4 regions of the Actinoplanes ianthinogenes genome follow, and region 4 is predicted to be linked to each of the others. Evidence: predicted binding sites of a transcription regulator. Region 4 holds the regulator's gene; each other region holds the start of a gene.
The links. Region 4 encodes HrcA, which represses chaperone genes, less so after heat shock. Its sites were predicted from a motif close to GGTTNGCACNCTCNNNNNGAGNGTGCNAACC; they were not measured.
Positions count from the first base shown of each region.

Region 1 (3,203 bases), 1.9 Mb from region 4:
TGCAGAGCCCGCCGGAGCTGCTGTCCAGGGTGATCGCGACGGTGAAGTTCGTGTCCTGGGGCGCGATCCCGATCGGCGGCCTGCTCGCCGGGGCGCTGGCCGGTCCGCTGGGCGCCCGGATCACGCTGCTGATCTTCGGGGCACTGACCGCGGTCTGCCCGGTGATCTACCTGCTGTCCCCGGTGCGCGGACTACGGGACCTGACCGATTACTCCACCACCGACCGGGAGATGCAGCCGGCCTGAGACACGGAACGGGCGGGCCGCTCGCGCGACCCGCCCGGTTCTGTCTGTTACGGCTGGACTCAGAAGTCCATGTCGCCGCCGCCGGGGCCGGCCGGCGCAGCCGGGGCCTTCTCCGGCTTGTCGGCCACGACGGCCTCGGTGGTGAGGAACAGCGCGGCGATCGACGCGGCGTTCTGCAGCGCCGAGCGGGTCACCTTGGCCGGGTCGATGATGCCCGCGGCCAGCAGGTCCACGTACTCACCGTTCGCGGCGTTGAGGCCGTGACCGGGCTCCAGGTTGCGCACCTTCTCCACCACGACGCCACCCTCGAGGCCGGCGTTGACGGCGATCTGGCGCAGCGGCGCGTCCAGCGCGACCTTGACGATGTTGGCACCGGTGGCCTCGTCGCCGGACAGGTCCAGCTTGTCGAAGGCGGTCTTGCCGGCCTGCACCAGCGCGACGCCACCACCCGGGACGATGCCCTCCTCGACGGCCGCCTTCGCGTTGCGAACGGCGTCCTCGATGCGGTGCTTGCGCTCCTTGAGCTCGACCTCGGTGGCCGCGCCGACCTTGATCACCGCGACACCGCCGGCCAGCTTGGCCAGGCGCTCCTGCAGCTTCTCACGGTCGTAGTCGGAGTCCGAGCGCTCGATCTCGGCGCGGATCTGGTTGACCCGGCCCTGGATCTGCTCGCCGTTGCCGGCACCGTCGACGACGGTGGTCTCGTCCTTGGTGATGACGACCTTGCGGGCCTGGCCCAGCAGGGACAGGTCGGCGGCGTCCAGCTTGAGGCCGACCTCCTCGCTGATGACGGCGCCACCGGTGAGGATGGCGATGTCCTCCAGCATGGCCTTGCGGCGGTCACCGAAGCCCGGGGCCTTGACGGCGACGGACTTGAAGGTGCCACGGACCTTGTTGACGACCAGGGTGGCCAGGGCCTCGCCCTCGACGTCCTCGGCGATGATGACCAGCGGCTTGCCGGACTGCATGACCTTCTCCAGGACCGGGAGCAGGTCCTTCACGGCGGAGATCTTGCTGTTCGCGATGAGGATGTAGGGGTCGTCGAAGACGGCCTCCATCCGCTCGGCGTCGGTCATGAAGTAGGCCGAGATGTAGCCCTTGTCGAAGCGCATACCCTCGGTGAGCTCGAGCTCCAGGCCGAAGGTGTTGCTCTCCTCGACGGTGATGACGCCTTCCTTGCCGACCTTGTCCATGGCCTCGGCGATGATCTCGCCGACCGTGGTGTCACCGGCGGAGATGGACGCGGTGGAGGCGATCTGCTCCTTGGTCTCCACGTCCTTGGCGATCTGCGAGAGGCCCTCGGAGACGCTGGCCACGGCGGCCTCGATGCCCCGCTTCAGGGCCATCGGGTTGGCGCCGGCGGCCACGTTGCGCAGACCCTCGCGAACCAGGGCCTGGGCCAGGACGGTCGCCGTCGTCGTGCCGTCACCGGCGACGTCGTCGGTCTTCTTGGCGACCTCCTTGACCAGCTCGGCGCCGATCTTCTCGTACGAGTCCTCGAGCTCGATCTCCTTGGCGATGGATACACCATCGTTGGTGATCGTGGGGGCGCCCCACTTCTTCTCGAGAACGACGTTGCGGCCCTTCGGGCCGAGGGTCACCTTGACGGCGTCGGCGAGCTGGTTCATGCCGCGCTCGAGGCCCCGGCGAGCCTCCTCGTCGAATGCGATGATCTTGGCCATACGGCGTTGTCCTCCCGGACATCCGCGGTTACGAGCCGATGGGCCCGTCCCCGCACACTGAGGAAGTCTGTGGACGTCACCACCTGGCGATGTGACGTCCTCAGGCCGAGCCGGATAGCCCGCGACGACCGGTTTCGTGCCGCGGCGCCGATGGCGGCGACGCGACCGGAACCCCACCGTCCCGACCTGTTGGCACTCACGGGTCGCGAGTGCCAATCACCTGTTTAGCACTCGCGACCGGTGAGTGCAAGAAACACCATCTTCCCGCGAAACCCCCGGGTCCGGTCCGGAATCCGGCTAAAGATCTTCATGCGCAGCTCAGGACGGTTTTGCGGCAAGACGGTTGCCGGTGACCGCCGCGACGAGTAATGAGGACGCATGGAGAACTGGACCGTGCGCCGGGTCACCCCCGCGGACGCCGGACGGCTGCGCGCCCTGCGACTCGAGATGCTCGCGGACAGTCCCCTCGCCTTCCTGGAGACCCTCGCCCAGGCCGCCGCCCGCTCGCACGAGGGCTATGCGCAGCGCCTGCGCATGTCGGCCGACGGACCGGAGCTGTCCCAGTTCATCGTCGACCCGGGCGGCGGGCCGCTGCTCGGGCACGCCGGCGGCACCGCGATCCCGGACGAGCCGCTGGTCACGGTGGTCTTCTCGGTCTACCTGACGCCGGCGACCCGGGGCGGCAAGCTGCTCGCCCAACTGGTCGAGGCGGTGGCCGACTGGTCGACGGCGGCCGGGCGGCACGAGCTGATGCTCGAGGTGGTGGTCGGGAACGGGCGGGCGGTCCGGGCGTACGAAAAACTGGGTTTCGAGGACACCGGGGTGCGCCTGCCGCATCCGACGGTGCCGGTCCTCACCCAGTTGCAGATGCGCCGGAAAATCTGATGTCGCCCCGGCGCTGGCATGTCACCCGGACGGTGCTCACCGCCGTGAACGGGACCACGGGCGCCGGGCTGCTGCTCGCCCTCGCCACCCGGACCAAGATCCGGCGCGGCCGGGACGGCGTGCTGATCGCCGAGGGGTGGCGACTCCCGATGCCGCCGGCGTCCTGCTTCACGGTCGGCTCGGTGATCATCACCCGGCGCTCGGCCGAGTGGCTGCTGGCCGAGGAGCGTGCCGCGCTGCTGGCGCACGAGAGCCGGCACGCGGGGCAGTACGCGGTGCTCGGCCCGCTGTTCTGGCCGGCGTACTGGGTCGCTTGTGGTTGGTCTTACGTCGCGACCGGGTCCTTCGGCGTGCGCAATTACTTCGAGCGCCACGCCGGACTTCACGATGG
Region 1 is NZ_AP023356.1:4,222,772-4,225,974, forward strand. It holds gene Aiant_RS18990 (MFS transporter) at 1-245, shown strand, start outside; gene groL (chaperonin GroEL) at 305-1,927, opposite strand; gene Aiant_RS19000 (GNAT family N-acetyltransferase) at 2,306-2,812, shown strand; gene Aiant_RS19005 (hypothetical protein) at 2,857-3,203, shown strand, end outside.
Region 1: a site for HrcA is predicted at 2,115-2,145, ahead of groL (chaperonin GroEL). Genes of this name have one in related genera too.

Region 2 (3,203 bases), 2.1 Mb from region 4:
CCCGGTCGTAACGTGCCCGGTCGCCGTGAGCCCGGGCGCGGCGGGCCCGGTCGCGGCGGGCCCGGTCGCGGCGGGCCCGGTCGCGGCGGGCCCGGTCGCGGGCCGCTCGTCCGGCGCCGCGCAGTCCTGCCATCCGGCCTGCGTCCCCGTCGTCGCCGGCCCGGGTCCCCAGGGCCCACCGGCCTCCGGCGCGGCCGGTTGCGGCGCGGGCTGCGAGCGTCTGGCAAGCCCCGCCGGCTCGGGAATCTCCGCGCCGGCGAACCGGATGTCTCCGGCCAGGCCGCGGGCGACCAGCTGATCGGCGACCGTGGACCGGGACCCGGCCGGTACCACCGCGACCGCGTCGGCCGCTGCCTGCAACTGCCCGCAGATCGCGCCGATCGCGGCCCGGACGGTCGTCACGGCATGATCGAGACGCTCGTTCGTCCGGTCCCGGCTGACCGCGGCGACGGTCAGCGCGACGAAGATGGACCCGAGCAGGACCGGACCGAGCACGACCACCAGGAAGGCGCTGGTGAGCCGGCCACGTAATGTCACACATCCTCCCGGGAGTGGCCCTCTTTGGAGCGATGCTGACATAGTGTGCACCGTTTGCCGGTTTTCAAAAGGGGGTGTTGCATGTCGGATTTAACCGTTGACGCGGAAAAATCACCCCAAAACAAGATCACGCTACGCGCTCAGCTGCTCACCGCCCGTAGATCACTTACGGTCGCCGACCGAGCCACGTCCGCCGCCCAACTTCAAGATCAAACCCTGCTTTTCGTACGCCGGACCGCCCCGAAAACCATCGCCGCCTACGTCCCGTCCCCCTCCGAGCCCGGCGGCCCCTCCCTGCCCGACGTCCTCCTCGCCGCGCTCCCCCCTGGCGGTCGCCTCCTCTTGCCGGTCCTGCTCCCCGACAACGACCTCGACTGGGCGGCATACACCGGTACCCTCGCCCCCGCAGCCCGCGGCCTCCAGGAACCCCCCGGCCCCCGCCTGGGCGTCACCGCCCACCGCACCGCCGACCTGATCCTGGTCCCCGCCCTGGCCGTGTCCCGCGACGGCCTGCGCCTGGGCCGAGGCGGCGGCTCCTACGACCGAGCCCTCTCCCGCCTCCCCCACGACAACCCCGCCCCGGCCCTGCCCCGCCTCCCGCACGGCACCCCCGACGGCCAGGCTCTGCCCGGATTCCCCCACGGCGCCTCCGGCGACCCGGTTCTGCCTGGCCTCCCGCACGGCACCCCCGGCGACCCGGCCCTGCCCCGCCTCCCGGACACCGAACGCGACAACCCGGACTTGGCCCGATCGCGTCATCCCGGCCCGCTCGTCGTAGCCCTGCTTTACGACCACGAAGCCCTCGACCAGGTTCCCGCCGAGCCTCACGACCGCCCGGTCCACGGCATCCTCACCCCGTCCGGCTTCTTCCCCCGCCCGGCGTGACGCCCGGCCCAGCTCCGAACCAGCACCGCACTCATCGCCAAGCCCGCCTGGTCACACCCGTGGCGGCCCACCCCGGGGCGCGACGTCACGTCGCACTCGCGGCCGACGCCGAGCCCTGAACCCGGCATCCGCGGGCATTTCACGGACAGAGCGCTCCGGCCGTACCGAAAATGCTGGAAGCGCAACCAGATATCCACCTCGCGCGGGCCGGCGGGTTGCCGCACGGTGCGCGCGTAGTTCGTCACATACGGCGGCACGCTGGGCCCTCAGACACGGGGTGGAGTGGACGAATTGACCTCCGATGCCGCAACATTGGCACTCGGAGTTGGCGAGTGCCAGCAGCCGACAGATCCGGAGGAGCCGTGCCTACCTACCAGTACGCCTGCACCGAGTGCGGCGAGCAGCTCGAAGCCGTGCAGTCTTTCTCCGACCCGGCACTCACCGAGTGCCCGAACTGCCACGGCAAGCTCCGTAAGGTGTTCAACTCGGTCGGCATCGTGTTCAAGGGCTCCGGTTTCTACCGCAACGACTCCCGCTCCGGCAGCGTGAGCGCCGAGAAGTCGAGCGGCAACGGCGACTCGACCGCCAAGAAGCCGGAGAGCACCCCCGCGGCGCCCGCGGCCGCCTCGTCCGCCACCACGAGCAGCACCCCGGCGGCGAGCAGCAGCAGTTCCTCCTCCGGAGCGAAGGCCGCCGCCGCTTCCTGACCAGCCACCGACAAGGGCGTGCCGCGCCGGCACGCCCTTCGTCATGCCCGGCGTCCCGCCCAGCACGCACTGGCCACACCGCACCCGGCTCGCCGTACTCTGTGCCGCCCTGCCGCTCCTGGCATCCGGCATGCCGCACTCTCGTGACCCTGCCGCCCTGCCGCGCCCAGCATCCGGCACGCCGCGCTCTCGCGGCCCTGCCGCTCCCGGCATCCCGCATGCCGCACTCTCGCGGCCCTGCCGCTCCCGGCATCCCGCATGCCGCACTCTCGCGGCCCTGCCGCTCCCGGCATCCCGCATGCCGCGCTCTCGCGGCCCTGCCGCCCTGCCGCTCCCGGCATCCGGCACGCCGCGCTCTCGTGGCCCTGCCGCCCTGACGCTCCCGACATGCCGCGCTCTCCCGGCCCCGCCGCCCTGTCGCTCCCGGCATGCCGCACCCTCGTGACCCTGCCGCCCTGCCGCGCCCGGCATCCGGCATGCCGCGCTCTCGCGGCCCTGCCGCGCCCCGGACCGGCTCGCCGCGCCCAACCCTAGCCCCGGCCACGGCCCCACCCGGAGTTATCCACATCCCACGGTTGTCCACAGGCCCACCCGCGATTCGCGCGGAATCCGCCTAACGTCGCCCGCCTGCACCACAGCGAACGGCGACGGAAGGGCGAGCCATGAGCCGATCCGGCAATCGGGACGAACGCCTCGATCCGATACGCCTGCGAGCACCCAGCCGCGGCACCCTGCTCCGGCTCGCCGCGATAGTCACCCTGCTGGGCCTCGCGGTCGCCCTGTTCCGGGCCCAGCCGGCGAAGTCCCCCTGCGCCACGCCCCCGGCCAAGGCCACGACCCCTGCAAAAGCCACCGCCTCCGGCAAACCGTCGATCCCGGACGACACCGTCGGCGTCCCGGTGCGTCTGGCAGATCCGACCGCCCTGGCCCTGGTCCACCCCGGCAACCGGGTCGACCTGTTACGGCTCGACGACGGGGGCGACACCACCCCGATCGCCACCGCCGCCCTGGTCCTCGACGTCACCGCCGCCGACGATCCGACCACCGGCGGCCTCCTGCTCGCGCTCGGCGCGG
Region 2 is NZ_AP023356.1:4,053,515-4,056,717, forward strand. It holds gene Aiant_RS18130 (GGDEF domain-containing protein) at 1-537, opposite strand, end outside; gene Aiant_RS18135 (5-formyltetrahydrofolate cyclo-ligase) at 619-1,422, shown strand; gene Aiant_RS18140 (FmdB family zinc ribbon protein) at 1,785-2,129, shown strand; gene Aiant_RS18145 (hypothetical protein) at 2,792-3,203, shown strand, end outside.
Region 2: a site for HrcA is predicted at 1,733-1,763, ahead of Aiant_RS18140 (FmdB family zinc ribbon protein). Genes of this name have one in related genera too.

Region 3 (3,203 bases), 660 kb from region 4:
CCTGCGGCCGACTCGTCGATCACCGTGGGCAGTCGCTTGCGCTGACCCAGCGGGCTGATCCCGCCGCGGACGTACCCACTGCTGCGCTCGGCGGCGGCCCGGTCGGCCAGCGCCGCCCGTTTGCCGCCGGCCGCCTGGGCGAGGGCTTTCAGGTCCAGATCGCCGGTGACCGGCACGACGCCGACCACGAGCCGGCCGTCCACCTCGGCCACCAGCGTCTTGAACATCCGCTCCGGCGCCACCCCGAGGGCCGCCGCGACCAGGGCGCCGTAGTTCGGGGCGTCCGGGGACACCTCGTACGGGTGCAGGGTGTGCGGCACCCGCTCCGCGGCCAGCAGCGCGGTGGCCGGGGTGCCGGCCGCTTTCTTCGGCATGCGCCGCACGCTACTCCGGGGGTGATCGACCCAAACATCCGATTCGGACCCGTTACGACGCTTCCGTTCCGTCGCTATGAGTGCGCGGTCAGCAGCGCGGTGGGCGCGCCGTCCACCCGGGTCAGCACCAACCCGGCCGCGTGCGGCCCGGCCAGCTTGAGGTCCTTGCGCAGCTGGTCGGGGACGAGGGCGGAGCCGCGCTTGCGGATCTCCAGCGTGCCGACGCCACGCTCGCGCAGCAGGGCACGCAGCCGCTTCAGCGAGAACGGCAGCACGTCGGTCACCGCCAGCCGCCGCGCGAACGGGGTGTCCACCGGGTCGTCGGTGTACACGTACGCGATCTCCGGGTCGGCCAGCCGCCCGCCGATCGTCGCGGCGAACTCGGCGACCAGGTGCGACCGGACCACCGCCGGGTCCGGGTCGTAGAACCAGGCGCCGACCGGCCCGACCGGAGCCCGTTCCACGCCGGTGCCGGTCAGCTCACCGCGCCCGACCAGGGAGGCCCGGCGCGGCGCCGACGCCAGCGGCCCGCACCAGAAGGCGGCCTCGACCAGGTCGCCGTCGACGCTGACCCACTCCCCCTCGGCGCCCGGCGGCAGCAGCCCGTGGTCGATGCCGGGGGCGAGCTTGAGCACCGTCCGCGGCACCCGCTCGGCCAGCCCGGCGACGAAGTCCCAGGGCGGCGAGTACGCCTTCGGGTCGAACACCCGCCCGCGCCCGGTCTGCCGGCGGGCCGGGTCGGCGAAGACCGCGTCGAACCCCTCCACCGCGACGGTGGTGGCGTCGGCACAGGTCACCGTGATCCGGTCGGCGAGCCCGGCGGCTTCGGCGTTCGCGGCGGCGAGCGCGGCGGTCGCCGGGTCGGCGTCCACGGCGTACACCGAAATCCCCTGACGGGCCGCGGCCAGCGCGTCGGACCCCAGCCCGCAGCCCAGATCGGCCAGGGTCGCGACGCCGCGCTCGGCGAGCCGGGCGGCCCGGCGCTCCGCGACCACCGCGCGGGTCGCCTGCTCCAGACCGTGCCGGGTGAAGAACATTCCGGAGGCGTCCGCCCCGAACTTCATCGCCGCCCGGCGGCGCAAACTAGCCTGGGTGAGTGCGGCGGCGGCCAGCTCCGCGCCGAAGCCCCGGGCCCGCATGGCCGAGGCCGCGGCGAGCGGCTCACCGTCACCGACCTCGGCCGCCACGGCCAGGGCACGGATCCCTTCCGGGGTCCGCAGGAGAGCAAGAAGTTCAGGGGTCACACCAGGCATTCTCCCCGGCGTGACAGGTTGGCACTCTGGTTGACGGAGTGCTAGTTCCGGCATAATCTCCGGTTAGCACTCTCATGATGAGGGTGCCAGCCGTCCCGGCCCGTCCGAGACGGTTAGGCACCAGGCGGACCGGCACCCGCGACGACGGCCCCGCCCGGTGGCATGAGGCATCTGACCGGCCTGTTTCATGGCCGGCGAAACCTGTACCCAGGAGGGTATGCCCGTGACTACCGCGACCAAGGTTGCGATCAAGCCGCTCGAGGACCGCATCGTGGTTCAGGCGAACGAGGCCGAGACCACCACGGCGTCGGGCATCGTGATCCCCGACACCGCGAAGGAGAAGCCGCAGGAGGGCACCGTCCTCGCCGTCGGCCCCGGCCGGATCGACGACAAGGGCAACCGCGTTCCGCTCGACGTCAAGGTCGGCGACGTGGTCCTCTACTCGAAGTACGGCGGCACCGAGGTCAAGTACGCCGGTGAGGAGTACCTGGTGCTCTCCGCCCGCGACGTCCTCGCGGTCATCGAGAAGTAAAGACCTAAACCGACTGTGCAGACGCCCTGTTCCGGATCTTCGGGGCAGGGCGTCGGTGCGTGAAGGGACCTATACATGGCGAAGATCCTCAGCTTCTCGGACGACGCCCGGCACCTGCTGGAGCACGGCGTCAACACGCTCGCCGACACGGTCAAGGTCACTCTCGGCCCGCGCGGCCGCAACGTCGTCCTGGACAAGAAGTTCGGCGCTCCGACGATCACCAACGACGGCGTCACCATCGCCAAGGAGATCGAGCTCACCGACCCGTACGAGAACCTTGGCGCGCAGCTGGTCAAGGAGGTGGCGACGAAGACCAACGACGTCGCCGGCGACGGGACCACCACCGCCACCGTGCTGGCGCAGGCGCTGGTCCGCGAGGGCCTGCGCAACGTCACCGCGGGCGCCAACCCGATCGGCCTCAAGCGGGGCATGGACCAGGCCGCCGAGGCCGTCTCCAAGGCGCTGCTGGGCAAGGCCGTCGAGGTCGCCGACCACAAGGCGATCGCGAACGTGGCCACCATCTCGGCCCAGGACTCCACCATCGGCGAGCTGATCGCCGAGGCGATGGACCGGGTCGGCCGCGACGGTGTGATCACCGTCGAGGAGGGCTCGGCCCTGCACACCGAGCTCGACGTCACCGAGGGTCTGCAGTTCGACAAGGGCTTCATCTCGCCGAACTTCGTGACCGACGCCGAGTCGCAGGAGGCGGTGCTGGAGGACGCGCACATCCTCCTCACCACGCAGAAGATCTCCAGCATCGAGGAGCTGCTGCCGCTGCTGGAGAAGGTTCTCCAGACCAGCAAGCCGCTGCTCATCGTGGCCGAGGACGTCGAGGGCCAGGCGCTCTCCACCCTGGTGGTCAACGCGCTGCGCAAGACCATCAAGGTCGCCGCGGTGAAGGCGCCCGGCTTCGGTGACCGCCGCAAGGCGATCCTGCAGGACCTGGCGATCGCCACCGGTGGCGAGCTGATCGCTCCCGAGCTGGGTTACAAGCTCGACCAGGTCGGCCTGGAGCAGCTGGGCAGCGCCCGGCGCATCGTGGTC
Region 3 is NZ_AP023356.1:5,476,087-5,479,289, reverse strand. It holds gene ybaK (Cys-tRNA(Pro) deacylase) at 1-374, opposite strand, end outside; gene Aiant_RS24865 (class I SAM-dependent methyltransferase) at 449-1,627, opposite strand; gene groES (co-chaperone GroES) at 1,845-2,159, shown strand; gene groL (chaperonin GroEL) at 2,235-3,203, shown strand, end outside.
Region 3: a site for HrcA is predicted at 1,689-1,719, ahead of groES (co-chaperone GroES). Genes of this name have one in related genera too.

Region 4 (3,203 bases):
TCGCCCGTTCGCTGCGGACCGTGGTGGACGCCGGGGTGGACCACGTCAGCGCGTACGCCCTGATCGTCGAGGACGGCACCCGGATGGCCACCCGGATGCGCCGGGGCGAGCTGCCCTACCCCTCCGACGACGTGGCCGCGGATCGCTACCTGGCCGCCGAGGAGGCGCTCACCGCGGCCGGCTTCCAGTGGTACGAAGTGTCGAACTGGGCGAAATCCGGCGGCGAGTGTCGGCACAACCTGCTGTATTGGACCGGTGCCGACTGGTGGGGACTCGGACCCGGCGCGCACAGCCACGTCGGCGGGGTGCGGTGGTGGAACGTGAAGCATCCCTCGGCGTACGCAAATCGTTTGAATGATGGTGTTTCCCCAGGTCACGGGCGCGAGCTGCTGACCGATGAGGACCGGCACGTCGAGGACGTGATGCTCCGCGTCCGGCTGCGCGAGGGGATCGGGCTGGACCGGGTGGACCCGGGCGGCGCGGCCCGGGCCCTCGGCGACGGCCTGCTGGATCCGGCCGCCTACGCGGCCGGCCGGCTGGTGCTCACGCTGCGCGGCCGTCTGCTCGCCGACGCGGTGATCCGCGACCTGGTCTGAGCGGTCACCTCAGGAACTTGCCGCTCGCCGGGTACCGGAACGGCTCGTTGTTGGCCGCTTTCGCCCCGGCGATGCCGCCGGCGATGGTGGCGAACAGCCAGGCGATCCCGGCGATCGCCACGCCGATCCCGAAGCAGAAGGTGGCGTATCCGATCACCGCGATGATCGTCCAGAGGATCTGGAAGTTCAGCGCCTTGACCGACTCGGCGCGGACCGCGGGGGACTGCTCGCCCCGGGCCAGCAGCGAGACCAGCGGCGCGACCCAGCCGGTGAGGCCGCCGCCGAGGAACGCGCCGGCCGCGCCGCCCAGGTGGGCGACCAGGATCCAGGTCCGATCCTCCGAGCTGAGCGGCGGCGGATAGCCGGGGTGATATCCGCCGGACGGCGGGCCGTAGGGCGGAGGAGGCGGATATCCCGGGCCCGGCGGGGGAGTGTAGGGCGCTCCGGGCGACGTAGGGTACCCGTCACCTGGCGGTCGAGGTGGCTCGGTCATGGCCGACACGGTATCGGAGGCCGAACAACGGCTGACCTTTCGATCATCGCGTTGCCGCCTGCCGCGAAGTAGACTGGCACTCTGTCCGCGGGAGTGCCAGAGGGACGCGATTGAGGGGGAGGGGTCATATGAGTTTGGATGACCGCAAGCTCGAGGTCCTCCGGGCGATCGTCGAGGACTATGTGAAAACTCGCGAGCCGGTCGGCAGCAAGGCGCTGGTCGAGCGCCACCAGCTCGGGGTCTCCTCGGCCACGGTGCGCAACGACATGGCCGTGCTGGAGGAGGAGGGCTACATCCGGCAACCGCACACCAGTGCCGGCCGGGTGCCCACCGACGCCGGTTATCGGCTGTTCGTCGACCGCCTCACCCGGATCAAGCCGCTCAGCCCCGCCGAGCGCCGCGCCATCGAGCGCTTCATGATCGGCGTGGTCGACCTCGACGACGTGGTGCACCGCACGGTCCGCCTGCTCGCCACCCTCACCCGGCAGGTCGCAGTGGTGCAGTATCCGAGCCTGTCCCGCTCGGCGGTGCGCCACCTGGAGCTGGTCCCGATCTCCACCACCCGGCTGATGCTCGTGATGATCACCGACACCGGCCGGGTCGAGCAGCGCCTGGTCGAGATGCCCGCTCCGGTCCCCGAGGGCGACGTCTGGGATCTACGCCGCCGGGTGAACGAGAAATTGGCCGGCCAGAAATTGGCAGACACCCCGCCCCTGGTGCAGAAACTCGTCGAGGAGTGCGCTCCCGGGAGCCGGGGGAACATGGCATGTCTGGCCACCGTTCTGCTGGAGACACTGGTCGAGCGGAGTGAGGAGCGCCTCGCGCTCGCCGGGACGGCCAACCTCACCCGCGGCGGTGTGCTGGACTTTCAGGGCACACTGCGTCCCGTTCTCGAAGCGTTGGAGGAGGAGGTCATCCTCCTCAAACTGATCGGCGACCTGGAGCCGAGCACCACCCGGGTCCGGATCGGCGACGAGAACGAGATCGACAACCTCCGGTCCGCGTCCGTGGTCAGCACGGGTTACGGACCGGGTGCGACGATCGTTGGTGGGCTCGGTGTGCTGGGGCCGACAAGGATGGACTACCCCGGCACCATCGCTACTGTTCGTGCAGTGGCACGCTACGTTGGCGACCTGTTGGCACAGAATTGACGGATCCGCGCAGACATTGAGGACTCCAAACCCCGTGGCCAAGGACTACTACGGAATTCTCGGCGTGAGCCGGGAAGCCACCGACGACGAGATCAAGCGCGCCTACCGCAAACTGGCTCGGCAGTACCACCCGGACGTCAACCCCGATCCGGAGGCGCACGAGAAGTTCAAGGACATCAACGCGGCGTACGAGGTCCTCTCCGACGACCAGAAGCGGCAGATCGTCGACCTCGGCGGTGACCCGCTGGCGCCCGGCGGCGGCGCGCCCGGCGGCGGTCCCGGCGGGGCCGGCCCGTTCGTCGGTTTCCAGGACATCATGGACGCCTTCTTCGGCACCGCGGCCGGTGGCGGCTCGCGCGGGCCGCGGCCGCGCACCCGTCCCGGCGCCGACGCCATCCTGCGTCTCGAGCTGGACCTGGTGGAGACCGCGTTCGGTGTCGAGGCGCCGATCACCGTCGACACCGCGGTGCTCTGCACCCAGTGCTCCGGCGCCGGCACCGCGTCCGGCACCCACCTGGCCACCTGCGAGGTCTGCGGCGGCCGCGGCGAGGTGCAGTCGGTGCAGCGCACCTTCCTCGGCCAGGTCGTCTCGTCCCGCCCCTGCGCGAACTGCCAGGGCCACGGCACGATCATCCCGAGCCCGTGCCCGACCTGCGCCGGCGACGGCCGGATTCGCACCCGCCGCTCGCTGACCGTGAAGATCCCGGCCGGCGTCGAGGACGGCATGCGCATCCGCCTGGCCCAGCAGGGCGAGGTCGGCCCCGGCGGCGGCACCGCCGGCGATCTCTACGTGGAGATCCACGAGCGCCCGCACGACGTCTACTCGCGCAAGGGCGACGACCTGCACTGCCGGGTCACCCTGCCGATGACGGCCGCCGCGCTCGGCACCCGGATGACCATCAAGACCCTCGACGGCGAGGAGAACATCGAGGTCAAAGCGGGTACCCAGCCGGCCAGCACGCT
Region 4 is NZ_AP023356.1:6,136,896-6,140,098, forward strand. It holds gene hemW (radical SAM family heme chaperone HemW) at 1-596, shown strand, start outside; gene Aiant_RS27835 (DUF4870 domain-containing protein) at 601-1,089, opposite strand; gene hrcA (heat-inducible transcriptional repressor HrcA) at 1,218-2,240, shown strand; gene dnaJ (molecular chaperone DnaJ) at 2,275-3,203, shown strand, end outside.